Regions from separate parts of the Ferdinandcohnia sp. FSL W7-1320 genome, predicted to be linked through region 1. Evidence: riboswitches for the same ligand, from Rfam matches in the RefSeq annotation. Region 1 holds a riboswitch; each other region holds the start of a gene.

What was found. A riboswitch is a leader RNA that binds a small molecule or an ion and turns the genes downstream of it on or off. The one in region 1 is predicted to bind cyclic di-GMP.
Region 2: linked by a shared signal. The riboswitch ahead of NST91_RS24080 (methyl-accepting chemotaxis protein) and the one ahead of NST91_RS02095 (sensor domain-containing diguanylate cyclase) in region 1 are both predicted to bind cyclic di-GMP.
Region 3: linked by a shared signal. The riboswitch ahead of NST91_RS09255 (DNA-binding anti-repressor SinI) and the one ahead of NST91_RS02095 (sensor domain-containing diguanylate cyclase) in region 1 are both predicted to bind cyclic di-GMP.

Annotation. Positions count from the first base shown of each region.
Region 1 is NZ_JBBPAM010000001.1:415,448-425,754, reverse strand. It holds gene cyoE (heme o synthase) at 1-764, opposite strand, end outside; gene NST91_RS02110 (gluconate:H+ symporter) at 1,126-2,463, shown strand; gene NST91_RS02105 (hypothetical protein) at 2,668-3,114, shown strand; gene NST91_RS02100 (DUF2653 family protein) at 3,102-3,389, shown strand; gene NST91_RS02095 (sensor domain-containing diguanylate cyclase) at 3,602-4,792, opposite strand; cyclic di-GMP riboswitch class I at 5,132-5,195, opposite strand; gene NST91_RS02090 (ABC transporter ATP-binding protein) at 5,477-6,586, shown strand; gene NST91_RS02085 (ABC transporter permease) at 6,576-7,394, shown strand; gene NST91_RS02080 (ABC transporter permease subunit) at 7,384-8,187, shown strand; gene NST91_RS02075 (ABC transporter substrate-binding protein) at 8,184-9,257, shown strand.
Region 2 is NZ_JBBPAM010000001.1:5,019,448-5,029,754, reverse strand. It holds gene NST91_RS24105 (LysM peptidoglycan-binding domain-containing protein) at 1-153, shown strand, start outside; gene NST91_RS24100 (YecA family protein) at 1,000-2,094, shown strand; gene NST91_RS24095 (hypothetical protein) at 2,240-2,605, shown strand; gene NST91_RS24090 (YwzD family small protein) at 2,735-2,863, shown strand; gene NST91_RS24085 (Gfo/Idh/MocA family protein) at 3,181-4,152, shown strand; cyclic di-GMP riboswitch class I at 4,491-4,576, shown strand; gene NST91_RS24080 (methyl-accepting chemotaxis protein) at 4,665-6,341, shown strand; gene NST91_RS24075 (hypothetical protein) at 6,527-6,676, shown strand; gene NST91_RS24070 (hypothetical protein) at 6,765-7,220, opposite strand; gene tagU (polyisoprenyl-teichoic acid--peptidoglycan teichoic acid transferase TagU) at 7,399-8,331, opposite strand; gene rbsK (ribokinase) at 8,690-9,622, shown strand; gene NST91_RS24055 (nucleoside hydrolase) at 9,664-10,307, shown strand, end outside.
Region 3 is NZ_JBBPAM010000001.1:1,830,898-1,841,204, forward strand. It holds gene NST91_RS09190 (YqzG/YhdC family protein) at 1-319, opposite strand, end outside; gene NST91_RS09195 (YgaN family protein) at 420-1,037, shown strand; gene NST91_RS09200 (ligand-gated ion channel) at 1,147-1,755, shown strand; gene NST91_RS09205 (hypothetical protein) at 1,802-2,425, opposite strand; gene NST91_RS09210 (helix-turn-helix domain-containing protein) at 2,529-2,915, opposite strand; gene NST91_RS09215 (TasA family protein) at 3,225-3,857, shown strand; gene NST91_RS09220 (TasA family protein) at 3,970-4,557, shown strand; gene tapA (amyloid fiber anchoring/assembly protein TapA) at 4,684-5,454, shown strand; gene sipW (signal peptidase I SipW) at 5,454-6,041, shown strand; gene NST91_RS09235 (TasA family protein) at 6,096-6,713, shown strand; gene NST91_RS09240 (DUF5658 family protein) at 6,855-7,151, shown strand; gene NST91_RS09245 (hypothetical protein) at 7,166-7,375, shown strand; gene NST91_RS09250 (helix-turn-helix domain-containing protein) at 7,417-7,743, opposite strand; gene NST91_RS09255 (DNA-binding anti-repressor SinI) at 7,920-8,048, opposite strand; cyclic di-GMP riboswitch class I at 8,079-8,168, opposite strand; gene NST91_RS09260 (YqhG family protein) at 8,547-9,341, opposite strand; gene NST91_RS09265 (DEAD/DEAH box helicase) at 9,319-10,307, opposite strand, start outside.

The sequences.
Region 1 (10,307 bases):
CAACCAATATTAAGCACTGTCGAGAGTACGACAAATACTAATCCTAGGTCCCCTAAAAAGAAAGGTATCGGCAACAAACAGATCACCCAGAACAGAAAATGCTTCTTCGTTACCTCAAATCCGCGAACGACTGGGAGCATCGCGACTTTAGCCGCTTTATACTCTTCATACTTTCTCATCGCAATCGCATATGTATGAGGCATTTGAAAAACAAATAAGATCAAGAAGAGCATAATTGGAACGATGTGATCGATAGGTGCAACCGCAGCCCACCCCATTAAAGGAGATACGGCGCCAGAAACACTTCCAATCACAGTATTAATCGTAAATCTGCGCTTTGACCACATCGTGTATAACACAACATATGTGAACCAGCCTATAAATGTAAAAAAGATAGCTTCAAATGTTGTGAAATATAGAAAAATGAATCCTAGAGCAGTACAAATGATTCCTAATACCAGAACAAATTTCAATGAAAAATGCCCTGTTACAGTTGGTCGCTTTTTCGTTCGATCCATGACTGTATCAATGTCAACATCATACCAGTTGTTTATGATGAGTGCCCCCGCCATAACGAGCGTACTTCCGATTATTGTATACAGAAACAATCCCAGATTGTCCTGAAAAGATGCGCCCGTAAAGTAAATGGCTAACCAAAATCCTGAAAACACGGGTAGAACATTGGCTATTAAAACCCCTGCCTTAAAAAGTGATTTAAGATCAGCTATGAGGGATGTTTTTTGTATTTGAATTTCTGATTGCATGGATATCCTCTCTCCTACGGTTCTATTAGAAGAACATTATGCTTCAAATATACTATACCATTTTTATCGCTCTTAGGATAAGAAAACCACTTTTTACCTACTTCTATAGTGAATTCCACCCAACTCCCATATCATTCCGCTCCCTACAGTTAAATAGTAAAACTTTCTCATTGCTTCCCTCAAAAAAGTTTTGTAAAATTAGACCATCGCTTTTTGTTTGTTTCCTAAACAAATTAATAAAAAGTTTTCTGATTTGAAAACGCGCTCAGTTTTCTAAATATTTTTTTCAATAAAAGAACAACACTTACGGAAGCAAATGTAAACGATATTACAGCTAAGAGAGATACAGGAGGAAAGAAAAATGGATTGGTTTGTAGACAATTTACCGATTATCTCGGTAATTCTTGGGGTTGCTTTACTTCTTTTTCTAAATATGAAGCTTAAGCTAAATAGTGTGATTGCCCTTTTACTATCAGCAATCCTTGTTGGTTTATTAAATGGAATGAATCTAACAAGTATTGTTTCAACTATTAAGGCCGGCCTTGGCAGTACACTTGGAAGCCTTGCTTTAATAATTGGTTTGGGTGCTGTATTAGGTAAATTAATGGTTGATTGTGGAGCAGCCCAACGTATTGCTTCTACTCTATTAAATAAGTTTGGTGTTAAAAAGGTAGAATGGGCCCTAATTATTATTGGTATGGTATTTGGAATTTCCGTCTTCTATGAGGTCGCCTTTATTATTCTAGCGCCACTTGTTATTAGTATTGCGATGGAGGCAAAAATTCCATTCTTAAAGCTTGGAATTACAATGGTTGCAGCTACTACTCTATCACATAGTTTATTCCCGCCACAGCCTGGTCCGACTGCATTGGTCGATGCTTATGGCGCAGATATGGGTATGGTTTATATAATTGGTATTGTTGTTTTTATTCCGGCAGTTATCGCGGCTGGAATCATTTTACCAAGAATGATGAAAAATTTAGATCGTCCGATTCCAAAATTAATGGAAAAACCAAAAGAGTTCACTGAAGGAGAAATGCCTAGTTTTGGTTTAAGTCTTTTTGTTCCATTAATCCCAGCAATCATGATTATGACTGCAACTATTCTAAATATGTTTATCGAAGAAGGAAGCTTGTTCCATGAAATTATTAACTTCCTAGGTAGTGCAGAAATTAGTTTACTTGTGGCTGTTTTAATCGGTATTTATGTATTTGGTATACGTACAGGTCGAGACATTAACACTGTAATGGACTCTTTCTCAAGCGCTATCAAAGGAATTGCGATGATAATCTTTATTGTAGGTGCAGGTGGTGCCTTCAAACAAGTCATTCTTGATTCTGGTGTTGGTGACTATATTGCTTCGATGATGGAAAATACTACAATTTCACCGTTGATTATGGCTTGGTTTATTACTGCCTTAATTCGTATTGCTACAGGTACAGGTGTTGTATCAGCGATAACTGCTGCTGGTATTGTAGGTCCTCTAATCGATACATTTGATGTTAGCCCAGTATTAATGGTTCTTGCAACAGCGGCTGGTAGTAACACAATCACACACGTTAACGACGCATCATTCTGGTTATTTAAAGAATATTTCGGTCTAAGCATTAAAGATACCTTTAAGACATGGGGTCTATTACTATTCACAACTTCTATTGTAGGTTTGGGTGTTGTCTTGATCCTTGATATGTTTATGTAATACATTCTGCGAGCCCTAACAATTTCGTTAGGGCTCTTGTTACTATTTACCAATCATATTTTTTAAAAAAAGCGAAACCAAACTCTGCTTTCATCGTATATAAGAGAGAAAGTTGATGAGGAGGTATTGCAAAGCGCAATAGATTGGATAATAAGGTATACTATTATAAATAAAATAACTAACTTATGGAGGTATTTCTATCATATGAAAAAGATATTATCAGCATTAGTAGCACTTACTTTGATTTTTTCCCCGCTTGGGAGCTTTGTTTTCCAAGACCAACCAACGGCTGTAGAAGCAAAGGGATACAAATCAGGTAAAAGAGGATTCAATAGTAATATTGGGAACAAAAATAAATCAAACTTCCAGCAACAACAGAAAAAACAAGACAACAATGTTACGAACAAATCTACTACTCCTACCACTCCAAAAGGTGGATTCATGTCTGGTGGATTAATGAAGGGTCTTATGCTTGGTGGACTTGCAGGATTCCTATTCGGAGGTCTTTTAGGTGGAATGGGTATGCTTGGTTCATTTTTAGGATTAATGATTAACGTTCTTGCGATTTACGTTCTGATCTCCATCATTCGAAAAATCTTCGTCATGATTAAAGATAAAAAGAAAAAAGAGACTGATCCATGGCAGCGCTAATACTTTCTGAACAGGAAATTATAAATGCAGTTTGTGTCTATATCGGCTTAAAAAAGCAAGTAAAGCCTGAAGAGGTTGAAGTGGAGCTGATGTATGACGATGATTACGGATTCTCCGCAGAAGTATACGTGAACGATCGAAAGCAGGTTCTCATTATGGCGAACTTAATTGAAGCAATTCGTTTATGGCTAGGCGAATTTCTTAACCGTGACCCATATGCCGGAATCAAACTTGTGTTGGACGACGAAGAAGGTATTATTGCCCATATCAACTAAGAAAAGCGCAGGGCGCCCCAATTCCAGCTAAAAGCATGCACGTCCTGTGCATAACGCTGGAATCCTTGCCATCCTGGCATGGGCGATCAGCACAAGACGAGCGCTGACAGAAGGTGATTTTTACCTTCAGAAGCGATTGGCTTGTGACCTCGTGCCGATGGTGCCTGGAGCTGGACAACGAGTAAAAAGCTCATCCATTTGGATGAGCTTTTTTATTTCGCTATTACGATGCGTTTTTTTCCACTTTCTTTTGCAGCATATAGCGCTTGGTCGGCTGCCTTTTTTAAAGAATCTACGGTCGTTCCATGGTGTGGATATATCCCGACACCCGTACTGATCGAAACAATGATTTTTTCATTCTCCATGATGATTGGGTTTTCATTGTAATACTCATTTAAAGTTGCGTAAATTTCCTTTACACACGTGTCGCTGCTATTTTTAATCAGAATCATGAACTCATCTCCGGCATAACGATACCCCTCAAACTTTTCATTACATACCGTTTTCATTCCGTATGCTAGTACCTGTAAATATAGGTCACCAGCATCGTGCCCAAAGCGATCATTGACCTGTTTTAAATCATCAGAGTCTATCATCATAACTGTTATTTCATCATTCTCATTTTTGATCAGTTGTGCTAAATCCTCATGGAAGGCACGGTGGTTTTTTAAACCTGTTAATTCATCCGTACGAGACATTGTGTAAATTTTTTCATATAATCTTGCTGTTTCAATCGAGTTGATCACTTGCGCTCCGATCATTTGTAGTAGTTCCTCATGCTCTTTCCGATAAGCAAAATCTTTAAAGCTCTGAGTTGAGATGACACCTTTGACCTGGTCATCAATGACAACGGGTACAAAAAGACAGGAGCTTGTGTCCTCGTCCCCCTCACCCATTTTCGTATCATATTCAATGTTCTGGTTTTGATGTTTGAGGTGGACGATTTCCCTTGTTTTGATGACTTTTGATGTGTAGTTTTCGCCAAAGTCTACGGTACTTGGAGGAGCTGGTTCGCCATTATCCATAATAAAGACTAAATGAATATGTTTGTCACCAGGATTATGCAATGCAATATAAAATGCATCAGTAGGCATAACACGTGAAACCATTTCATAAGACTTTTGGAGAAGGACGGATTCATTTAATGTTTTACTGCAGACTTGTGCGAAATCATGTAGGATTCGGTAATGCTTATTCATCCAATGCATGTTTTCCATTTGTTCGTTTATTTCTTGGAGTTGATTTAAAAGGGTACTGGTAATCTCTTGTTCTTCTTTTTCCTGACATGTTTGATTAAGTAAAGTACGAACCTCGTCAGAAATTAGAGTCTTCTCAGAACCAATCATCTCAATTAGTTCGCTTAATTTTTTTAGCAAGTTAAGATTCTGGATTGTTTTCTCCATGTAATCACTTCCAAATTTTTTTAGAGGATGTTCCAAAATTCGTTTGAAATGTTCCAATTCCAAAAATCTAGTAATATAGTAGCAACATATTGTTAATAATTTGGTATAAAAAAAGACTAATCATATACCGATTAATCTACGTTCTTTCGATACGAGCTGTACTCGGTAACTGGCTGGCATGTCCAAAATGAGGATGTTCCAAAACTCAGGTAAAAATGACACATAGAATTTCTGGGTTGGCTTACTTCTACGTTCCTCACGTATAATTACATACGCTCTGGTACAAAAAAGCTACGCCGCCTTGAACTTCTCGGTCCTTTTTATCTTCCATTTTGAACACTAGTGAACTTTAGCCCCTATAGTTTTGCGTCTTCATCTTTCAATGAATTTGCCCTTACTTTATCCAATTAACTCATTAAAGAAAGAGTATTTTAAATAGTACTATAATTATATTTCTATTTTCCTCTTTGGTCAATGAAATCGTTATAATCTTTTGCTAAAAACGGGAAAATTTTCCTATCCCAAATGCCCTATACACTTCTCTTGTTTCAATAAGAAAATAGTCTTCCCTAGTTTTCTGACTTGACAATTATAATTATTATTGTTTTTTTTGCCGATTCGTGTATAATTATGCCGGATTACGTTATGAATCTTATCTCTATTAATAGAAAGAAGGGGGTTGCTATGAACAGTATACCTATAATCCAATTTAAAAATGTCACAAAGCAGTATGACAATGATCCAGCTGTTCTCGACAATGTTAGCTTTGAAATAGAAAGAGGAAAATTTTATACTCTTCTCGGTCCATCTGGGTGTGGAAAAACCACGATACTTCGGTTAATCGCAGGATTTATTGAACCATCAAGTGGTGAGGTTTATTTTAATGGTAAAAAAGTAAATACGACACCTGCAAATAAACGTCAAGTAAATACAGTGTTTCAGGATTACGCCCTGTTTCCACATCTTAATGTATTTGAAAATATTGCTTTTGGGTTACGTATAAAGAAATTGAAGCAATCTGAAATAGATAAAAAGGTAAAAGAAGCTTTAAGCTTTGTTAATCTTGCAGGCTATGAAAATCGTGAAATTCAAGAAATGTCAGGTGGTCAGAGACAGCGTGTTGCGATTGCACGTGCAATTGTTAATGAACCCGAGATTATCTTATTGGATGAACCATTATCCGCTCTCGATTTGAAGCTTCGTACCGAAATGCAATACGAGCTTCGCGACCTTCAGAAGCGGCTTGGTATTACTTTTATCTTCGTTACCCATGACCAAGAAGAAGCTCTTGCCATGTCTGATGAGATATTTGTACTTAATGAAGGAAAAATTCAACAAAGTGGTACCCCTATTGATATATACGATGAACCAATCAATCGTTTTGTTGCTGATTTTATCGGTGAATCTAATATCGTAAAAGGAAAAATGCATCGAGACTTTCTCGTAGAATTCGTCGGAAAGACATTTGAATGCGTTGACCAAGGTTTTTCAGACAATGAATTAGTCGAAATTGTCATCCGTCCAGAAGATTTAGAAATTACTTCTGTTGAAAAAGGAAAACTACAAGTTGTAGTGGATTCCCAGTTATTTAGAGGAGTACATTATGAAATTTGCGGTTTGGATAAGGATGGAAATGAGTGGCTTGTTCATTCAACTAAGAAGGCTAAAGTTGGCGAAGAAATTGGACTTCATTTTGACCCAGAGGCAATACACGTTATGCGTCTTGGTGAAACAGAAGAAGAATATGATCGTCGTTTAGAGGCATACGTGGACGGGGAAAGCCATGGAAAATAAGGTAACACGTAATCTTGTTTTTATCCCTTATGCATTATGGATTCTCATATTTGTTATCGCTCCAGTTACACTTGTTCTCTATTATTCTTTTTTTGATATAGAGGGAAATTTATCTTTAGTAAACTATAAAACATTCTTCACACCCGTTTACTTAAAAATGACGCTGAGCTCTTTTTGGTATGCGTTTTTAATTACAGCTGTAACTCTATTAGTTGCATATCCGACAGCGTATTTAATTACAAGAACAAAACATAAACATCTGTGGTTATTATTAATCATTGCTCCATCCTGGATTAATTTACTATTAAAAGCCTATGCTTTTATTGGAATTTTCGGAACTTATGGCACAGCGAATGCGATTCTTGAAGTGTTTGGTATTGGCTCTAAACAATTATTATTTACGGATTTTAGCTTTGTGTTTGTATCTGTATATATTTTTATTCCGTTTATGATTTTACCAATCTTCAACTCGTTAAATGAATTAAACCCTAGTCTGCTAGATGCTTCTCGCGACCTTGGGGCATCTAAATGGACTACGTTTCGTCGTGTGATTTTTCCACTTACGATTCAAGGGGTAAAATCTGGCTGTCAGGTTGTATTTATTCCTGCTTTATCATTATTCATGCTGACACGACTAATTGCAGGAAACAAAGTGATTACACTTGGTACTGCTATTGAACAGCAGTTTCTTGTCACTCAGGATTGGGGCATGGGTTCAACAATAGCTGTCTTCCTGATTATTTTTATGGTAGTAATTATGGTCGCAACTGGAAACCGCAAGAAACGAGGTGCTAAAAATGAGAGATAAACTGGCTATTTCTTCTAAGGCGTATCTATTTATTATTTTCTTCATTTTATATGCACCGATTTTCTATCTCGTGTATTACTCATTCAATAGTGGTGGCACGATGAGCAATTTTGAGGGCTTTACCTTGGATTGGTATAAAGAGCTATTCGGGGATACTAGACTGCTAATCATCGTGTTAAATACATTTGTGATTGCCTTGCTTTCTGCTCTTGTATCGACCATTATTGGCGTGCTTGGAGCCATTTGGATTCATTCGATTAAACAAAGACAAACTCAAAATACTTTACTATCGTTAAATAACGTCTTGATTGTAAGTCCTGATGTCATTATCGGTGCTTCCTTTTTAATTTTATTAACAATGGCTGGAATTAAATTAGGATTTTATTCTGTGTTACTTTCACATATTGCCTTCAGTATTCCAATCGTTGTACTTATGGTACTGCCAAAACTAAAAGAGATGAGTCCTTCTTTAATTGATGCAGCGAGAGATCTCGGAGCAAGCCAATGGCAGGTTCTAACAAAGGTGATTATTCCTTACATCACACCAGGAATTTTTGCTGGATTTTTCATGGCCCTTACGTATTCCTTCGATGATTTCGCTGTTACATTTTTCGTAACAGGAAATGGTTTCTCAACGCTATCTGTTGAAATCTATTCTCTTGCACGACGAGGAATCTCGTTAAATATTAATGCATTGTCAACTCTTCTCTTTATCTTTACAATGCTTCTTGTTGTTGGATATTACTTTATTGCACAACGAGGAAACACACGTGGATTGGGGGTTCGGAAATGACGAAGCTCATCCGTGCTTTTATATCAATTGCACTTGTATCTGGTGGGTTACTCTACCTTATCCACCATTTAAATTCATCACAGGGTCTCGCTGGTGGGAACACGTTGACGATTTATAACTGGGGCGACTATATAGACGAAGAACTGATCGATCGTTTTGAAGAAGAAACTGGAATCAAGGTTATTTATGAAACCTTCGACTCTAATGAAGCAATGATGACAAAAATCGAACAAGGTGGAACCACCTACGATATCGCGGTGCCATCTGAATATATGATTGATAAAATGCGCCAAGAGGACTTACTCATCCCTCTTGACCATTCAAAACTACCAAATTTAAAAAACATTGATGAACGGTTCATGGATCTTCCTTTTGATCCGGGGAATCAGTACTCAGTCCCATATTTCTGGGGAACGGTCGGCATTGTCTATAACTCTACCATGCTTGATGGTAAAGAATTTACAAGCTGGAATGATCTCTGGGACCCTTCCCTAAAAAATGAAATCATCTTGGTTGATGGTGCCAGAGAAATCATTGGAATGGGGCTTAACTCTCTTGGTTATTCATTGAATGATACTAATCTTGACCACTTAATTGAAGCAAAGGCAAAACTGATGAAGCTTACCCCAAATGTAAAAGCAATTGTTGGTGACGAGGGTAAAGTACTGATTCAAAATCGCGAGGCTGCGATTGGAATTGTTTGGTCGGGTGATGCCGCTGATATCATGTGGGAAAATGAGGATCTGAACTATGTCGTACCAAGCGAAGGCTCTAACCTCTGGTTTGACAATATGGTCATTCCGAAGACGGCCAAAAATATTGATGGCGCACATCAGTTTATTAATTTTATGCTGGATGCGGAAGTAGCAGCTCAAAACACGGAATACGTCAGCTACTCTACTCCAAACAAAGAAGCACTACAATATATGCCAGAAGATATGGTGTCTGATGAGCGTTTCTACCCATCTCCAGAGCTAACCGAAAAGCTTGAGGTGTATGAAAACCTTGGGAAAAAAAACCTCGCCATCTATAACCAGCTTTTCCTAGAATTTAAGATGGGACAGAACTAACAGAAAAGCGCAAGGTGCCCGAATTCCAGCTGAAGGTAGGTACTCTTGTGCCTACCTCAGAAGCTTAGCCGTCCTGTCGTGGTCGGCAAGTACTGAAAAAAGGCATCTTTTTCCCTCAGAGGGGATTGGCTAGATAAGAGAGCCGAGATGCTCTTTCTTGGAGCTAGCATCGAATACAAGGACTGTATCATAACCGATACGGTCCTTGTGTTCGTTTATTGCGTTTTATCTTTTTTGCTTCTGGGGTAAACAAAGACTATGCGTTCAATATTTCGTTTTTAAATAATGCATAAGTTGAATATCGTTACATTCTTACTCAACTTATGGGCTATTTTTCCCTTTTATTGGATCTTGCGAATGGTTTGGTGCTGCCTATTCTCAAAAAAGCATTCGTATCCCCTATTTGCATATGCTTTTTGGTCATTTTCGTTTAAAAATCATTCGGAAATGGAATTTTATTACAATTTATACCAATCCCAAAGTTACCTTTTCCTTTTATTGGATTTTACGAATGGTTTTGTTTCACCTATTCTCAAAAAACCATACGTATCCCCTATTTGCGTATGCTTTTTGGTCATTTTCGTTTAAAAATCATTCAGAAATGGAATTTTATTACAATCCATGCCGATTCCAAAGTTACCTTTTCCTTTTATTGGATTTTACGAATGGTTTTGTTTCACCTATTCTCAAAAAAGCATTCGTATCCCCTATTTGCGTATGCTTTTTGGTCATTTTCGCTTAAAAATCATACGGAAGTGGAATTTTATTACAATTCATGCCGATTACAAAGTTAATTTTTCCTTTTATTGGATTTCGCGAATGGTTTTGTGTTGTCCATCCTCAAAAACCATACGTATCCCCTATTTGCGTATGCTTTTTGGTCATTTTCGCTTAAAAATCATTCAGAAATGGAATTTTATTACAATCCATGCCGATTCCAAAGTTACCTTTTCCTTTTATTGGATTTTACGAATGGTTTTGTTTCACCTATTCTCAAAAAAGCATTCGTATCCCCTATTTGCGTATGCTTTTTGGTCATTTTCGCTTAAA
Region 2 (10,307 bases), 4.6 Mb from region 1:
CCAACAAACGTTGTGGTTCACACTGTGGCATCCGGCGAAACCTTGTATGGTATCGCCAAGCGATATAACACGACCGTTGCAAACATTAAGACAACCAATAACTTAACAAGCGACATACTCAGTATCGGACAAACGTTGAAGATCCAGGTTTAGATTGAAGACCCGAATGCCTTTTGTGGCATTCGGTTTTTTGGTAGTGGGAGCGAATTTGGGCTAGTGGCAGTAAAATTTGATTAGTGGCAGTATTTTTGGGCTAGTGGCAGTATTTTGAGATTAGTGGTAGTAAATCTGGAATAGCGGCAGTATTCCGGCTAGTGACAGTAAATTTCAAACAGTGACAGTATTTCTGGGATAGTGATAGTATTTTGAGATTAGTGACAGTAAATCCCCGGTGCATTTACCTCGCAAAATTTGAGGCGAAGCGCTATCGTCCATAAATTCTGTTTATCAGCCATAATTTTCGATTATCGGCCGAAAAAATCATTTATTGGCCATAAAATTTAATTATTAGCCGTAAATCTTTGTTCCAGTTATTAGATTGTCTTTATTTTAATGGTTGTGTTGAAGTTGATATTATAAAATTAGAACCTCCAAATATTTGGAGGTTCTATTCCGTAAAACACCCTATAGTTACGCATTTTATTCTCCTCCTTATATGTAAATCGACAATGCATTTACCTCGCAAAATTTGAGGCAAGCGCTATCGTCCATAAATTCTGTTTATCAGCCATATTTTTCGATTATCGGCCGAAAACGTCATTTATTGGCCATAAAATTTAAATATTAGCCGTAAATCTTTGTTCAAGTTATTAGATTGTCTTTATTTTAATAAAAACAATCATCTACCTTTGCCGATAGCAAGTATAATAATGCTGATTTTCACAGGTAAGATAAGAAATATTAACAATAGAATGAATTTATCGCCAATTGGCCACAACACCCACTGATATATCCAGAAGATGTGATATGATAGTGTCATAGGATAACAGAGAAGGGTGAATGAATTTCATGAAGGTAGCGGGACGGAATGACCAGTGCACGTGCGGGAGTGGAAAAAAGTATAAAAGATGCTGCGGACGGTCTACGGTTGTTTCCATTGATCAAGTCGTTGAAAATGAACTGAACGATGTCCAACATGATATGTTCCAGTACGCCATCCATTTGTATGAAGAGTTTTTTGATGACGTTCTGGATCAGTATAGTGATATTTTTGATGAGCTTCCAGATGATGTCTATGATTTATTTTCATTCTTTTCGCGCGTTTGGATCATTAGTTCGATTCCGACTGATGGAAAAACGATTTTGGAAGAGTATGTTGATATTTACGGTCCAAAATATAGCCGCCCACGAACACGCGACCTTTTACAGAGATGGAAGGCTGCAAGACCGTCTGCATATACCGTGACAGAGCTTGATGAGCAAAGAACGTATATGAAGGTTCAGGATATTTTTACGGGTGAGCAGCATCAAGTGCGAATTTATGAGATGGAAACAGATGTGGAGGCAGGCTATTTTGTGTTCGGAACGTTGTTGCCTGCAGGTGCGAATTCAATCTTTTTCCCGACATTTCTTGAATTGCCAACGGAATATGCGGGCGATATGCGAAACATGATTCTTGAACTCTTTGAAAAAAGCAGTGAGACCAGTCCAGTTGAGTTTATGTCCAATGAATTTATCGATGTATTCATGGTTTTTATGTTCGGAAAGGCGAAAGTAACGGCGGATGATTACCACTGGCAGACCTCCAAACAGCGAGAGGTCGCCGAAATGTTTCAGATTCGGATGAAAGAGTACGATTATGACGAGGAAATCGTAGGAATTGGTCTTTCACTATGGCATAAATACTGCGAACGCAAAAACCCAAGGATTATTAAAACAGGCATTTATGAGGCAGCTTTGGTCTATATGCTTGAAATGATCTATCCGTATGAAGGTCTTTCTACGCATGAGGAACTTGCGGAAGAATTTGATGTGTCGCCAAGCAGCATCTCGACAAAATTTAGAGAACTCGAAAAAGTCCTTCAGGAAGAGCTTGAGAAATACGATGAAATGATCAATGGCCCTGATCTAGATGATGAATTTTTATTCGATTAAAACCGTGACAATCCATTTGATGGGTTGTTTTTTTGGGGTTAAAAGAAGTGTGCATCCGACCTTAGTACCATTTTTACAGAAAATAAAGGAATTTGTCGATTTCTGTGTAATCTGTAGAATGTAGCTACTAAAGGGAGGGTTTGAAATGAGGAATTTTGTCAAAGTTTTGGGAATCGTGCTTGTGTTGTTAATGCTTGTACTACCTGGAAATACTGCATTTGCTCATGGGGATGATTGCGGATGTGGCGACTATTTGCAAGGAGCAGAGCGTAACAAGGCGGTTGCGAGCATATTGAAATCGAATGAATTTAAAGTGGTGAAAGCAGATAAAAAGAGTAACGGATACCAGTTTGTCGGGGCTAATCAGATTATGGCAATAAAAATGCCTAACTCTGAGGGGAAAGTCTACACAATGGTCGCTGTTCCGTTTGTTCACGAAAATGGCGAAGTGTTATTATCAGTTTTTGCGGATGGAGTTCATATGGGTGACGGACCTCCTCCAATACAATAAGTAAGTTTTGATCCCTGACAAATCGTTAGGGTTTTTTTGTTAAAATTTTGTCACAATTTTCCTTTGCAAAGTTTGCTGAATAGTGTAAAATGGATTTTAATTGGAAAATGAAAATGGTAGGTAAAAAGTATGAGTTCTGAACAACTTTTAAAAATAATGGTAGACATTCAGAAAAAAGTAGAAGAAACATCTTCTATCACAACTGAAGAGGTTATGCAGGATCTAATTGGTAAATTAAAAGATTGCCAGTCTGCATAATTCGATATGAACTTTAAGGATGAAGTCAGAGGATGAACTCTGGCTTTTTTTGTTTCAAGATAAAACCTTTCGTAATCTCCTAAAATATGAGAATATGTAATTGTTTAGTAACTTTATTGCTTAGAAGTCCACTACTTATATTAGTAAGACAATGGTAAAAGAGTTTACAATTTAAGGAGTATAACCCTTGGCTGAATAAAGTTATGCCTCCGGCGGATGCCACGATTTTTCAGTGGACTTTTTTCGAGAAAGCTCGAAAAAAATCGGGCGCAAATACGCCAAGGCGCATTTGATTCAATAATTTAGGAGGAACTCAGATGACAAAGGTTCGTTTTGGTGTTTTATCAACCGCGAAAATTGCGAGAAATACAGTGATTCCAGCGATGGAGCGTGCACATAATGCAGAGGTTGTGGCTGTTGCGAGTGAAAGCGGGAAGGCGAAAGACTTTGCTGTTGACCTTGGCATTCCAAAGCATTATGAATCATACACCGATTTATTGAATGACCCTGAAATTGATGCGGTGTACATTCCGCTTCCAAATCAACTACATAAACAATGGGCGATTGAAGCTGCGAAGCACGGAAAACATGTGCTTTGTGAAAAGCCAGCAGCATTGACCTCACAAGACGTGGAAGAGATGGCGGCAGCTTTTAAAGAAAACAATGTGATTTTCATGGAAGCGTTCATGTATCAGTTCCATCCACAGCATAACCGTGTGAAAGAAATGATCGCAACAGGCGAAATTGGTGATGTGAAGTTAATTCGCTCAACATTCTCCTTCCTCCATGATTTGAATTCTGGAAGCATTAAGATGCAAAAGGATCTTGGTGGCGGCGTGTTATATGATGTGGGTTGCTATTGCATCCATGCAAGTCGTTTGATTACGGGTGAAGAGCCAGTTGAAGTGAAGGCAGCTGCAAACATTCACCCGGCACATGACGTCGACATTACGGCAGCAGGTACGCTGAAGTTTGAAAGTGGCGTAATTGCGAACTTTGATGTTAGCTTTGAGCAATCATTTAAGGAGCAGTATGAAGTGGTCGGCACGAAAGGTTCGATCGTAGTGAAGCATGCATTCCGTCCTGACAATGAAGGTGGAAACGGTGTGCTTGTGGTGAACAACGAAGGAGGCCAACGTGAAGAAACGGTACAAGGTGACCAGTATAAGCTTCAGGTGGAGCATTTTGCAGAAAGTGTTCTTTCTAATAAACAACCGATGTACAACCTCGATGAAACGTTGAAAAATATGCGCGTGATCGAGCAGGCACTTGCTTCCGCTCGTAACTAAAAAGTCAGCCCCCGGGCTGGCTTTTTTCGTTTCTTCCTTTTTTATCTCCCCTTACTCAAATCTATCAAAATTTCTCTCCCAAACATGTATATCTATCAAAAATCCGGCAATACTAGATTACTAGAAGATGGGACACAGGGACAGGTCCCTTGTCCCAGAAAAATGGAGGGATTCGATGATGATGAAGGTGAATGTGGAGTTACCTGAGGTTCTACCGGCGAATAAGGAAGATTTTATGAAATTGTTGCTAGAATTAGTAGTGAAAAAGTAATGGGAATTATGATGTGGTCTATTGTTGAAGAGTAGAAAAACTTATATACTAATAGAAGAAAACGTATATCAGAATAGGGCAAACTCTCCGAAAGGATTGGACGCAAAGCCTAGGGTCTACCGTACACTGTACCATGATCGCCTGGCTGCCAATAATGTACGCTTGTTGGGCCATTCTTTTAGTGATTGGTCTTATTTTTTTGCCTGAATTTCTACTATTCTACGAGGAAGAGGTACCATAGATGAAAAGTATTCGAACAAGGTTATTTGTTAGTTTTTTTGCCATTATCATCCTTTGTATAGGCTTAGCGACCTATAATTACATAGCGGTGTCCAATATGAATCAGAAAACGGACGATGTTGTGTCGGAGGAACTCTCAGTTTTACTAGAATATGATAGTTTGAAATACAATATTGCCCAGAGTATTGCGCTTGCGAGGGCGTATGTACTGTATGGGGATGATACCTATAGAAATGAGTATGATGTTTACTCGGTAGAATTTGATTTAACGGATCGAAAATTAAATGCAATGAAGGTAAAAGAGGTTGAAGAGCTTATAAGGGAAATGAAAAATTGGCGTGAATTGATGAAGGAAAAAGTTTTTGCCCCTTATGATAGCGGGGATACTGAGCTTGCGATGCATAATTTGAAGACGTATATCCAACCGAAGTCAAATGAATTGATGGAACAAGTTAAAAAGCTCACGGATGATCGAGAAAGACAGATTGTCTCAACGGGTACGGACGTTGTGAAATATGGTCAATCAGTGAACTTCGTAGGACTTCTGGTCACAGCTGCTGTGATTATTTTAGGAATTGTGATTTCGATTTATACCTCTGTGGTGATTGCTAGACCGGTAAAAAGTGTCGCAAGTCGAATGAAGGCGATTTCCAATGGCAATCTTCAATCGGAACCAATTAAAACGAAGCTCAAAGATGAAATTGGTCAGCTTGTTTTGGCGGTTAATGAGATGAATGAAAATTTAAAAGGCATGTTTAAGAAAATGGTTGTCGTCTCCGACAGTGTCACTGGTCAAAGTGAAGAATTGACCCAGTATGCGGATGAGGTTATGGCGGGCAGTCAGCAGATAGCAGTCACAATGGAGGAACTTTCACGCGGTGCAGAAGACCAGGCGACGTCTGCTACCACATTAATTGAAAAAATGTCCACGTTCTCGGACGAAATCATGCATGTAGCGGTTAAGGGCGATAGTATTAAGGAACAATCACAAGGCATGCTTGCCATGACAAACGACGGCAGTTCATATATGGAAACATCGATTCAACAAATGTCGAGCATCTATGAAAAAATGAAACAGTCACACGCGCTTGTTGTTGGTCTGGACCATAAAACAAACGAGATTACGAAGCTTGTTAAAGTTATTCAGGAGATCGCGGGGCAAACGAATCTTTTAGCATTAAACGCAGCAATCGAGGCAGCCCGCGCAGGAGAACACGGAAGAGGATTTGCGGTTGTTGCCGATGAGGTTCGAAAGCTTGCAGAACAGGTTGGTAAATCGGTCGCAGAGATCACAGAGATTGTAAAAGGTATCCAAACAGAATCAAAGCAGGTCGTTCAATCCTTAGATGACGGCTATCAATCCGTTGAAGAAGGCACCAACCAAATTCAAACGACCGGAAAAACCTTTAATGAATTGAAACGAACAATTGAAGAAATCGGTACACAAATAGAAGCAATGTCAAGCTCGTTATACGGGGTACTTGACGATACAAGAGAGATTAGCGGTGCCATCGAAGGAATTGCGGCTGTCGCTGAAGAATCAGCTGCTGGCGTTGAACAAGTATCCGCAACCGCCCAGCAATCCAGTAGCTCCATGGAAGAAGTCGCCAAAAGCGCCAAACAACTCGAAGAAAACGCCGGCGAACTAAACGAACTCATCCAAGCCTGGGACAAATAGTGCTGGGGGAAGGACCCTTAGGGCAATTTCATGTGCCAGGGTTCCAGCCGCCGCTGTAACCTCCACTTTGGGTCCCAGCTGAACCTTGGGACACAGGGACAGGTTCCTTGTCCCAGAAGGCTGATGGACTCCTCCACCAGCGAAATGGTATATTATAGAAAAAAGGGAAGAGAGGAACTTCAGTAGTGGTAAATATCGGTGACATTCTTTTTCAATTATTTGCACTTCTCGTTCCAATTAGCATAATAGTGGTACTCGTTTATGTGGTACGGTTCTCAAAGCGGGTTAAACGAATGGAAGCGAAGCTAGATGAAATATCGAAAAAAGTAGAGTAGGACTTGGGAGAGAATCCCAAGTCTTTTTTTCTGAGAGTGTTGGTGACCAGTTTTTATCTCAGAAAAAGGATGCCTGTGTTGGCATCCTTTATTTTTTAACACTTACTTTTACATTACGAAACATGAATTTGGTTTTTTCTTGTTTGTTCGTGAGTACCATCGCGTCAATCTGGGAGGTGGTATCCTGAAGCTCGACCTCAAGCTGAACCGTCCGCCACGGATCATGCAAGCCAATCACCGGCGATACCGTCTCAGCTAAAAAAGTTCCTCTTGCATCAGTCTCATCCACAAGTAAGTAAACGGCGGCCTCTCCCTTCACCTGCACCTCAAATATAATTGTTTCTCCACCTTTTACCCCTCTAGGTGAAAAAACAAATCCTTCGTTTTCCTCAGCGCCCTTCGTTTTTACCTCAAAAGTACCTTCCTCGACCTGTACGACCGTAGCGCTCACACCAAAAAAAGGTGACTTCTTCTCCGCAGCAGAAGCAGGCGATACCGAAAGAAATAATAATGCTATACAAAGTAAAAATTTGAATTTCATCATTAGGACCCTCCTTTGAAACAATGAGTCTGTTCCATTAGTATGTGGAAAAAGGAGGAAAACATGTAAGGCATAAAAAAACAACCGGTATTATAACCGGTTGTTTACAACTTCTAATTCCAAGATGTGGTGGGACAAGGGACCTGTCCCTGTGTCCCACTGAACCCCTTGGCATATCTACCTATTCAATTTCTAAGTGTTTTTTCAAGCGGGAAGAGACTGCTTGGCGCTCGTCTTCAGAGACGATCCAGTACCATGCGTCTAGGGTTTTGCCGACACCATCGATGCTGAATTGTTCAACGTTTTGACGTGCATCCTTGTAGTTCGCCTGAATAGTTTTCATTTCATCGAAGGAAATATCGGTCTTGACGTTATTGCCAAGTGCTCCGAGAATATCATCAATTTTTGTAACGGAGGAGAAGCTGGCTCCTTTGTTGATAATCCCTTGGATGACCTGCTTTTGGCGATCTTGTCGTCCGAAGTCACCACGAGGATCGTCATAGCGCATTCTTGAATATTTAAGGGCTTCTTCCCCATTTAGAGTTTGTGTTCCTTCTGAGAATGAAGCACCCTCATAAGAGAACGCGAATGAGCTGTTCACCTGGATTCCGCCAAGCGCGTCAACGATTTGCTGTAATCCTTCCATATTTACCTTTACATAGTAGTCAATCGGTACATCTAGGAAGTTCTCGACGGAATCAATTGTCATATCGACGCCACCAAATGCGTAAGCATGGTTGATTTTATCTTGAGTTCCTCTGCCGACAATTTCAACACGTGTATCACGTGGAATGCTCAACATCTGCATGGAATTCGTTTTAGGATTAACACTAACAACTATTAACGTATCAGTACGACCCTTGTCACCCGAGCGTTCATCAACACCCATGAGCAGAATGGAAATCGGATCCTTTTTATTAATATCGATTTGATTTGTTCGTTTATCTGAAGGGCCCCGTTCCTCATGCATTTTTCCTACAGTACTCGCAACAGATTGATATAAATAAACGGCATAACCACCGACGGCTAACAATAAAACAAGAGCAATTGTTCCAATAACCTTTGGCCATTTCCGTTTCGGCTTTTGTTTCGAATGTCGGTCAACACGACTCATTTCAATCAACACCTTTTTTTAGATTAGGATAATCAAAAACTGCATATTTTATTAGACGTTTTATAGAAAGAAAAGGTTTCATTTTTTGAAAAAATATTGTCTGTCTTGTACGAATTATGTCGAAAATGTTCAAAAAGGTACAAAAAAGTAATAATAATATGTAAGCTCTTCCTTATAGATTAGTAGAGATTTAAGAGAAAAAAGCCAGACTCAAAAAATTAAACTCACTTTTGCCAGTACCCGTTACATTGACTATAATAATCTATATCAAATATGGGACGCGGGGACAGGTCCCTTGTCCCAGGAAAAAAATGGTGGGACGAGGGACCTGTCCCTCTGTCCCATGGGAGGATATTAAATGAGTGCGGATGTTGTTGTGGTGGGTAGTTTGAATGTGGATATGGTGGTGAATGTGAAGGAGCGACCAGAATGGGGTGAGACGGTACTCGGTCATGGCTTTTTTACAGGAAACGGTGGGAAAGGTGGTAACCAAGCGTATGCAGCTGCGAAATTAGGGGCATCGGTCGCAATGTTGGGCTGTGTCGGGGACGATCTTTTTGGTAAGCAGCTTTTAGAAGGATTGAATGAAGTCGGGGTGGACACGTCAAATATTGAAAAGATAAGCGGCGTTTCTTCCGGCGTTGCGGTGATCAGTGTAAATGCCGAAGGAGAAAATAGTATCGTTGTTTCACCAGGCGCCAACGACCATGTGACACCAGAATATGTGTCTAAATACGAAGAGGTCATCCGTAAGGCGAAGCTTGTGATGATACAGTTGGAGATTCCTTTGGAAACGGTCATCGAAGTTGCGAATATCGCGCATACATATAATGTCCCAGTTATGCTCGACCCTGCACCTGCACGAAAGCTTCCCGATGAGCTATTAAAAAAAGTGACCTACCTTGTTCCGAATGAGAGCGAGCTAGGAGTTGTAGCGGATACGAAAATTACGGATGTGGAATCCGCTAAAAAAGCTAGCAGTTGGCTATTGGATAGAGGTGTTGGGACTGTTTTTGCTAAGCTTGGCGGAAAAGGCGTTGTTGTGTCTAGGGAAGAAGACACGTTTGCTGTCAAACCTCACGCTGTGGATGCGGTTGATACAACAGCAGCTGGTGATGCATTCGCTGGCGCACTTGCCACAGCGCTTGCTGGCGGCAAAAGTCTGCAAGAAGCAACGGAATTTGCAAATGCAGTTGGTGCCCTAACCGTCACCAAAAAAGGCGCTCAAGCCTCAATGCCAACACTAGAAGAAACAAACAAATTACTAGGGACAGGTGACAATGGCCAGTAGTGGGTCACACGACCTGTCCCTCTGTCCCAGGGAGGTAAATGATGAAGAAGGTTATTTTTGATGTAGATACGGGGATTGATGATGCAATGGCGATTGCGTATGCAGTGAACTCGCCGGAGCTTGATATTATTGGGTTAACGACATGCTATGGAAATGTCGCAGTTGATGAGGCAACCAGAAACACATTGGCTGTTTTAGAAAAGCTAGGTAGAAACATCCCGGTATTTGCGGGTGCGGACAAGCCCCTAAATCGAAATCCGCGTGAAGGCTTTGCGAAACATGTGCATGGGGAAGATGGATTAGGGAATGTATTGGATTTTGAACCTCAAACATCAGCGAAATCAGAGTATGCGGTAGATTACATCATTGAACAGGTCAAAAAGCTACCTCATGAAGTAACAATTATTGCCGTTGGGCCGTTGACAAACCTGGCCTTAGCGGTTCAAAAGGCACCGGAGATTGTGGAGCTGGTCTCCGACGTGGTGATTATGGGCGGAGCAGTTTTTGTACCAGGGAACGTAAACCCATATGCAGAGGCGAATATTTTTACAGATCCTGAAGCTGCGGAAGTCGTGTTCGCATCAGGATTACCGATCACCTTAGTCGGATTAGACGTGACGATGCAAACCTTGTTGCCAAGACAAAATGTGGATGCGTGGCGAAATGCTGGCTCCGAAGTCGGGGA
Region 3 (10,307 bases), 1.4 Mb from region 1:
TATTTTTTACTCGTTCAGTCTCTGGTTCAAACGTGATATTTACAAAAACACCGAATTCACGATTATCCTGCTTCAGCCAAAGTTTGAAACGTTCAACATACATTCCGTTTTTCTTATGTCTACCAACATGTAAATAATCAACAATTTGAGCGGAAGGATAACGTTTCTGTGTCTCCTCCATCGCAAGTTTTCCCCATTTTGCATACTCTGGGACTGGCTTTTTTTGCTCAGCTGAAAAAGCTGCAGAATCATTGTCGATAAAAACAGTTGGAGTTAATAACAAACAAAAACTACAGCCAATCAATATTTTACGCAGCACATACAGCACCTCACTTTTACTTTAGGAATTCCCTGCATTAGGAAAATTTATGCAGTTTAATGGAAAGCTATGGTATTATGAGAAAAAAGGGGGAGTGCTAGTGTGCAGGCTATTTAAAATGTCGATTGGATTTCTTTTTTTACTTGCTCTGATCGGCTGTAGAAATGAAAACAATCCTGCTAAGAAAGCAGATGGTGTGCTGACTCCGGTCAAACAAAATGAGAGAAATTCGCAAATCATTAGTTCACTCGGGTTCGATACACTTTTAATGTACGACCTTAACATAAAAAACGAAGATATAAAGATGATTCATGTTTGGGTAGAGCATTTTAAAAATGGAGAAAAACAAGAAGATATCGTACGAGGGGCAACCGCAACTAACGAAGATATGACGTTGTCTGCTGCCAAAATGAATTTTAACATGGATGACACTACATATGCCCAGTGGACGTTATCGATGACCGATGGCACAGGTTCTACCACGTTGCAGTCACCAGTTATGGAAGTTGATACATCAATCGGCACTGCTCAATCTCAACTCAATGACAAAATACATATTGAAGCAGAAAAGCCCCAAGCACTTGCGCTAATTGTGAAGAATGGCTCTAAAGGCATCAGAGTTGGCTTGGATGAGGATGTTATTGAAAACACAGTAAAAGAAAACGATGAAGTGTATGTTGTAAGGGTAATGATTAGTAAAACAGAGGAATATGAATAAAAAGCGATCTTATATCGGATCGCTTTTTTTGTTTGATCATTCTGCATGATTTGGACATTCTACGTGCATATTAACTTTATGTGAAAAGTTAGCTGGTAGGAGGAAAATCATGCGGAAACGAATTTTTATTTTTGCGATTTTGCTACTTAGTTCATTATTGCTTGTCAGTTGTAAAGGAGACGACAAGGCGAAAGAACAAGAGAAAAAAGAAGATCCAAAAGCAACCAAAATTCAACAAGCCGACGAACAAATCATGGATCTGGGCTCTTTAGGCTTTACAACAGAAGACCTCGTTAAAAATTGGAACGAAGCTCAAACAGAAATGAAAGATTCCGATAAAATTGAACAATTGAATGTAAGAAATGGAGAATTCAAACACGATGTCAACAACGGAATGATTCTTGAAGGAATCGTAAATGAAACAACAAATGAAGTCGTTCGTTTATCAATCGTGAAAAAAGACGTTGAATCAGACAACCTCAGCACTACGTTAGATAAATATGAAGACACAATTGCTGCATTCTTCTTATTGGTTGCCGTCACAAACACAGAAGAGGCAGTCAAAGAAGAGGATATTGGAAAAGTAACATATAAATTGGGACTCCTTCGTGACAAGGATAAAAAAATCAACGGAACCGCAACGCTGAACAACATTACGTATAAAGCCCAGGAGAATGAAAGAGGGTTAGTAATATCAGCGTTGGAGAAGACGGATTAAATGAAAAAACCTTGGAAGGATTGTTCCTTTCAAGGTTTTTTCAACATTATTCTCCTTTTTCTTTTAACAAAACTGTCTTTAGTTCTTCAACAACAGCATCAAATTCATTGCCTTCAGTTTCAATGCCATGTGATTTTGCTGTTTCGAGAATTTGCTTTCTCCTAGAATCTGGTTTCATTCGTAGTTCTTCGTATTTATTAGAGGAAGGCTTTATTAACTCGGGTTTCTCCCTATACGTTTCTTTAAGTTCTGTTATAAGGGCTTCCTCTGATTTACCTTCAACTTTAATTCCCGCTTCTTTAGCCTTCTCTTGGAGCATTATAGAACGAATTTCGGCTTGAATTTCCTCTGAATCCTTACCTTCAGTTTTAATACCTAAATCCTTTGCTAGATTGTTTGTATAATTATCAAATTGTTCACTCTCCCTAGCTTGGCTACGAAGATCACTCGTGGAATCTGAAGTTGTTGTTTCTTCGGTAGTTTCATTTTCCTGTTCGTTCATACTTGAGTCCTTCACTCTAGTATCATCAGAAGGTACTAAAACCTCGCGTTCTTGTTTGACGTCAATATCTGTATCTTCACTTGCTAATACGGGTATTAATTGTGTGGAGCCTAAACAAAGTACAACGATTATACCAGTTATCACTATTCCTTTTTTCATTGATTTCACACTCTCTCCTCTCATCTGTTATAAATAGTTAAACCAAATCATTCGACATGTTACATCTTCACTATTTCCATTGTTATATACTTTTATTACTCGGAATCTAAATTCAACATTTTTTTGTCACGTTATCAATATTATTCCCTCCTTTGTTTTTTATGTGACCATTTTTCCAGTTGCTAAATTTTATATAGTTTTGAAACTCTCTGAAGTCCTCTTTGCTTAATCCGTCATCAATTGCATTTTTTAAGAGCTTGGTCCACTCTTGATCAAGTGGTTCATTAGAATGAGGAATCGTTCTTTCTTCTCCTAATAAAAATTCAATATTTGTATCGAGTGGCTTTGAAATCTTAGTTAAGAATTGAATAGAAGGATTTTTTTGTACATCTCGTTCAATATAGCTTAAATATGACTTTGAAACTCCAGCGCGTTTTGCAAGCTCTGTAATCGTGAGACTTTTCTGCCTTCGTAATTCTTTAATCCTCGAACCGATCATCTTCCTTCTCCTTCGTTAATTTGAATACTTACACGTTCATTATAAGGAACTTATTGTTCTTAATAAAATAATAAAATAGTAAGGAAATAAGAGATATTACGAGAAAACGAACGATATACGTTCTTTATTAAGAAAAAATGACTGATTTTGGGATTTTTCAAATATAAGACTTATGGGCTATACTCACATTGTAAGTTCGTTACAAAGAACATAAATGAACTTTACTAAGTACAGTTCTGGTTGATCTCCTTATCAATACATAAGGATTCAATATAAAAATTTATAAGAGAAAAAGAGGAGGAAACAAAAATGAGTTTGAAAAAGAAATTAGGTTTAGGGGTAGCATCAGCAGCACTAGGATTATCACTAATCGGGGGAGGAACATTTGCGTACTTCAGCGACACAGAAGTATCACACAATGAATTTACAGCTGGTACATTAGATTTAGCAGTAAACCCATCAGTTGTAATTGATGTTGAAAACATCAAGCCTGGAGATATAATGGTTCGTGAATTCCTATTAGAAAACAATGGTTCTTTAGATATTTCATCAGTTGATTTAGCTACAGCTTATAACGTTGTAGATGCAAAAGGTGATAATGTTGACGACTTTGGTAAACACATTAAGGTGCTATTCCTTGAAAATGCTGATAAAACAGGTGATGGTTGGGTTATCGGAGATTATAATGATGTAATTGCAGAAACTACATTGTATGATCTTCAAAATATGGAACCAGATGCAGTTGAAAACGTACAAGGCTTCTTTACCCACTTATTTGGATTAAACGGTGAAGGTGATGGTTTAGAGAATGGTACTAGTGACCAAATGTATGTTGCATTCGAATTTGTTGACAATGGTGCAGATCAAAACGAATTCCAAGGTGATACTTTAAAACTAGATTGGACATTTACTGCTCATCAAACTGAAGGGGAATTAAAATAATATTTCATAATTGAAAAGGGGAAGGGGATTCTATCTCCTTCCTTGTATACATACTAGTTACAATAATCTTGTGAAAAACGTTATTTATAGGGAGAAAAAAGGGGAAACGAAGATGAGTATGAAGAAAAAATTAGGACTAACTGCCGCAACAGCTATTCTAGGATTAGGACTTATTGGTGGGGGAACATTTGCTTATTTTAGCGACACTGAGGTATCAAATAATTCGTTTGCTGCTGGAACATTAGACTTAGAGCTAAAAAGTACTGATGACAGTGCATATGTTGATTTAAGTGTTGATAATATGAAGCCAGGTGATTGGACAATTAAACAACTTCGCTTATATAGCGAAGGTTCACTCAAAATTAAAGATGTAAAAATGAACGTTGATTACACAGTGTCTGATACAAATGGTGACAATGCTGGGGAAGATTTCGCAGATCATATTCTAGTAAGAATTAGTGAAAATAGACAAAATGGTCCAGTTGTACTTGATTGGACACCACTTTCTGAAATTGAAGATTTAGTTGTTGCTGAAGATTTAAACTCTAAAACAGGTCCATTAAATAATTCGGACAGACAAGTATTAATTTTCAACTATAAGTTCGATGATAATGGTGCGGATCAAAATAAATTCCAAGATGACAAATTAGATTTCCAATTGATTTTCGATGCTAGTCAACAAGATGGGGAACTTAGATAGCTACTAATAGGGGAGGAGAGCCCTCTCCTTCCTGTTTTATATATATTTATGAAAGCATAGCACCTGAGTTGTTTTCATAAATATATATAAATCCAGAATTGCGAATTTGAAGGGGCTGAGATAGCATTGCGAAAAACAAGTAGATTACTAAGAGAAATGAATAAAAGATATAAAAAATACAAAATCATATTTAAGGCTGCCCTTGTATTTTATATTCTAATATTCGCTATGAATTATTTTACTTCAACAACAACGGCATATTTCACTTCTAAATCACAAGGTAATATCTTAATTACTGCAGGTGAATGGTCGCCACCAGATAATAGTAATCTTGTATTCCCTGAGCCAGCTAACGATAATCTAAAAGCATGTCCGGCAGATATGGAAGTTATTTTAAGAAATACTGGAAGCGACATGACGACACAAAGTATTTATGAAATATATTTCACTTCAGAGAATGGAAAGCCTAAAAATCAAGGTGAAAAAATTTATGAAGGTGTTATTCCAATTCTAAAAAGTGGAGAAGAGATTACGTTAACACATAAAACAAGTAATGAAGGATTTTATGAGTTTAAAGCTATTCAAACGAATAAACAGTTTGATGATGCATGGAGCAAAAAGAAGCTCAAAGTAAAATGCATGAACAACAATTCTAATCAAAATGACAATTCTAATGAAACAATCGAAGTTGAAACGGAAGAGCCAGTTATTGAAAAAACTAAGGAAAATAATATAGAACCTGAAAATGAACAACAAAGTAATGAAGTATCCAGTGAGGAACCAACAGAAGTTACAAATGAAGAAGCAACATCTGATGGGATGGTAGGAACAACTGGTGATTCAACTGAAATTGCGAATGATATCATAGATGATAATAAAGAGGAGAAGGATGAATAATGAATAAAAAGAAGGTAATTAAGAAGTGGATTAATCAAATTGTCACGAGCTTGCTCGTACTATTATTAATAGGGGTAGCAGCTTTGGTAGTTTCAAATAAAATCTCAGGTGGGGAACCAACAATTTTTGGTTACCAACTTAAAACTGTATTATCAGGGTCAATGGAACCAGGAATCAAAACAGGATCTATTATCGCAGTAAAAACAGGCGGAGATATGACGCGGTTTAAAGAAGGTGACGTAATCACCTTTATGGAAGAAGATGAAAAACTCATCACTCACAGAATTACTGAAGTCCTAAAAAACGAGAATCAAGTGATGTATAAAACAAAAGGGGATAATAACAATACAGAAGATATTAATCCAGTATTAGCTCAAAATGTAGTAGCCGAATATCGTGGATTAACGATTCCTTATCTTGGATATTTTGCTGATTTTGCAAGTTCAAAAAATGGAACAATCATATTAATGATAGTCCCAGGGGTTTTGATCTTCCTATATTCTATTTTCTCACTTTGGAGAACAATTTCAAAAATTGATATAAGCAATAAAACAAAAGATGCTATCGAAGAAACAAAAACTAATTAAGGATCAATATTCTTTAAATATTGATCCCCTTCTAGGGAAGGAAGGGAGCAAATAATGAAGTTAGGTAAGAGTTTTATTAGAATAATATATTTTATGACAGTGTGTACTCTTCTATTTTTTTTTCTAGCAAATCAAGTTAAAGCATCTCCATCTAACAACAATAAAGAAATAGATATCAATACAACACCTGAAAAAGTATTATTTGATGTTGATAATTTTAAACCGGGAGACTGGGCAACTAGAACATTAATCATAAAAAATAGTGGTACTGAGGATTTTAACTATTTAACTTCAGCAGATCGAAAGTCAGGATCGAAAGAATTGTATGAGGAGTTATTTCTAACTATTTCTGATAAGAATGGAGATATTTTCAAAGGAAAATTGGGGAATTTTAAAAAAATAGATCCTAGACCAATAGTAAGTGGTCAACAAGAGGAACTAATATTTACGGTAGAATTTCCTCCACATTTAGGGAATGAGTACCAGGGTTTAGCAACTGAAGTGGAAATGAAGTTCTATGCAGAAGGTACTTTAGGTGGAGTCCTTCCTGTTGATGGACCTAAATTGCCTGAGACTGGTACTAACACCTTTAATATACTAATTGCTGGTATAATTTTAGCTTTAGGTGGAGGTTTTATATTTTACTACCTGAGAAAACGTTTAAGATCGTGATTGATAGATATTTAATTTAATAGGGAGTATATTCGTTCGTGTATTCTTTATTGAGAATGAATAAAAGCGGATCATAGGATATATCTGAATAAGTTCTCAATATTAACTTAACTTTATTAATGATGATTTGCGAGGTTTCCAATGAAATTTATCCTCATTTTGCTAGCTTTTTTAAATCTCATAGACGCATTTATCACCCATTTCGGAATCCTTGGCGGCCATATATCAGAAGCCAACCCGTTAATGTACACAATATACGAAATCCATCCGGTCTTATTTTTACTTATAAAAGCAATGCTTTCTTTATGTTTGATTTCACTTTATTTTATCATTCGTATCCCAGTGAACCGATTAATTCGTTCTTTATCCTATATAGCCACTGCTTTATATGCATATGTTTTTATCCTCCATGGCTATTGGATTACTCAAATTTTCTAAATGGAGGAGTCTCTATGTATACAAAAACATGTTCAAGATGTTATCGACCATCTTTTAGGAGCAGTAAACAAGGTAAATGGAACTGTCCAATTTGTAATCATAATCTCGCAACATTTCGTGCCCGTGATGCTGGAGAAGCATATCCTTCATCATTACAGAAAAAATACCCAATTCCTCAACAATCTGAATCCCACAGTAATACCACTTTCGATACATACATATAAAATAAAAAATGCTTCAGGCAACCAATGTGCCGAAGCATTTTCTATTTATTATCCATCTTCCATTTGTTGAATTCTAAGAATGATCGAAATTCCTCTTTGGAAACTCCTGATTTCATTGCCTCGCGTACTAGTCTAGTCCATTCTGAATCAAGTTCTACACTTTCAGGTTCTGATTGTTCATGGAGCAATTCGTTGACTGTAACTCCTAATACTGTAGATATTTTTTCAAGAAATTGGATAGAAGGGTTTGATTGGAGATTCCGTTCGATTGAGCTCAAGTATGATTTGGCAACTCCAGCGCGATCTGCTAGTTCAGATAGGGATAATTGTTTTTGCAAACGAAATGTTTTGATACGTTGACCAATCATTCTTTCTCACCTTCCTTCATATACCTATTATAGCATATAACGAAGTAAATGTTTTATAACAAGAACACAAAAAACTGAAAAATAAAAAGGAACCCGATAATTTAGGTTCCCTCGCATCCTTATGTTTCCAATCCGTAGCTTCAAAAGGTTATTGTTATATGTATAGATAAGGTCCGTTATGCTGTTTTACTTTGGAGGAAAGCTTGAATATCCTGGACGCTCATTCCCATCTCCACTGCTTCTAATATAAGGTCGATCCAATCTTGATCCAATTGCTCATCTTTGTTTTGTACTTCATTTAACATTTCGTTTCCTCCCAAAATACAATTAGTATTCCAGGCAGTCCAGCCGTCTTAATTGTTACGTCCAATCTTAGACCTGTGACTTTGCGTCCCTATTTTTCAATAGGTTTGCCTTTGTCTGTTCGAATGTTAGCCGTCTACCTAAAACGATAGTCTCTTATGTATAGAACCTTTGTATTACATTTAGAAGTATAAAACATGAAAATGAAATTTTCTGTAAAAATCTGTCGATGTCAAAATATTTACAAAACACGAAATATAGTTCGTCCGACCAATCGAATTTTAGTAGTTTTACTCTATTTATGTAGAATAAACTCGAATTATAGGGATTTAGACCTATAAAATGTAAACTTAATGAAGTGGTTGGTTAATACATAGTGATATTCTAACCAGGTTTTTTGTAAAATTACCAAAAAATTGTAAGGAATTTGTCGAACGATTTCTTTTAAAATACCCTCAAAAAAATAGTACCTACCCTCGGAAGGTGAGGATAGGTCAATTTTACATCGTGTTTTGACAAAGATAAAACAACCCGCCATTGATAATTTCGACAAGAACTTTCGGTTCGTATTGCTCTTTGAGTGCTTCTTTTTCAATTTCATAGCTTTCAGGTTTTTCTTCGATGCCCTCATAAAAGGAATTTAGCAAGGCTAAATCTTCGTCCCAGCGCTGCCTTGCTTCATCTGCCCAAGAGTGGTCCTGAGTTTCAACATACCCTCGCACATATTGCTGGAGACGGTTAATTCCACTTTGTGGCTTAACAAGCGGTGACATTGTATACGTATGATCAGGTATCTTAGGAGTAAGCGGCAACTTTTCAACTTTTTCTTGGAAATCTTCAACAATGATTCCATTAATAAGCTGTAACCCGAGTGACATCAGCACATCACGCTTGCGGTCACTCTTGTATGAAATTTTTACATTCAACCCAAGCCACGGGAAAAGAGGGGTATTCCCTTGTGCACCGGGCGGTGATTGCTGATACAAGCGTATATAACTTGCGAGCTTTTTCGTCGATTCAAAAATCTGATGTAAACGGGGGGCACCAAAATGAATAAAGTCGCCCTTCACATTGTCAGGCGTTTGATCCCGATCTGTAATTAATGTAAGCTTCATCGGATTTGGAGTTCCGCCTGTTTTTTCAACATATGTCCAATAAAAAGGTCGATTCATTAATTGCTTATCTAAATCAACGGTTAATTGTACGGTCATATATCCGGGATGACGTTCAAGAATTTCACAATGGTTTGAAACAAAATAATTCTCAAGAAAGTTAACTATTTCCTGTTGCTGCATGCTGCTCACCACCATTTTGTTCTTCAAAGCTTATGATAGAAGTTAAATTTTCCATCTTAATTTTCATTTCACCCTCACTCCGCGAACGAAGCATGATATCCTGAATATGGTCTTCGATGTTACCGAGATCCAATCTTGTTAGGATATCATCCAATTGTCCAATCACACGCTCAAACAGATTAATTTTTTCATATAATAGCTTTAAAATATGCTCTTCAACCGTGTTCTTTGTTGCGAAATTATAAATATGAACATCTTTTTCCTGGCCAAGGCGGTGAATACGCCCAATCCGTTGCTCAAGCCTCATTGGATTCCAAGGGAGGTCATAATTAATAATGTGGTTACAGAATTGTAGGTTAATTCCTTCACCACCAGCTTCTGTTGCAATCAAGACCTGGAACTTACCTTTAAACAATTCTCTCATCCAATCTTTTTTCCCGCGTTTAAATCCACCTCTAAATGGAACAGATGAAATTCCATTCTGTTGCAGAAACCATTGTAAATACATTTGGGTTGCACGGTATTCGGTGAAAATGATGACTTTATCATCGATTTGTTTGATTAATTCAACCGCTTTTTCAGCCTTAGAATTTTGTGTAACCTGTTCGACCTTTTTCATGAGGCCCATCACCATATCCTCAGGGACCGCGCTACTTCCGTCTTCATTCTTTTTCTCAAGCATTTTCTTCAACGTAAAATATACAGCCTCTCGACTACTACAAGCCTCTCTTTGTAAGGTTAAGATTGAGAACATACTGGATGCAAAGCCTGAAAAGCTAGACCGATAGGCAGAAATGGCATCATATAGTTCCTGTTCAGTCTCAGAAAATTCAATTGGCACTGTTTCCACCTTGCGTTTTGTCCACTCAATTCCTGTATCGTCACGGCGATTGCGGATCATCACCTTATTCACTAATTCTTTCAAATGCTCATGGTCATCGATTGAACGACTCTTCTTTCCGAAAG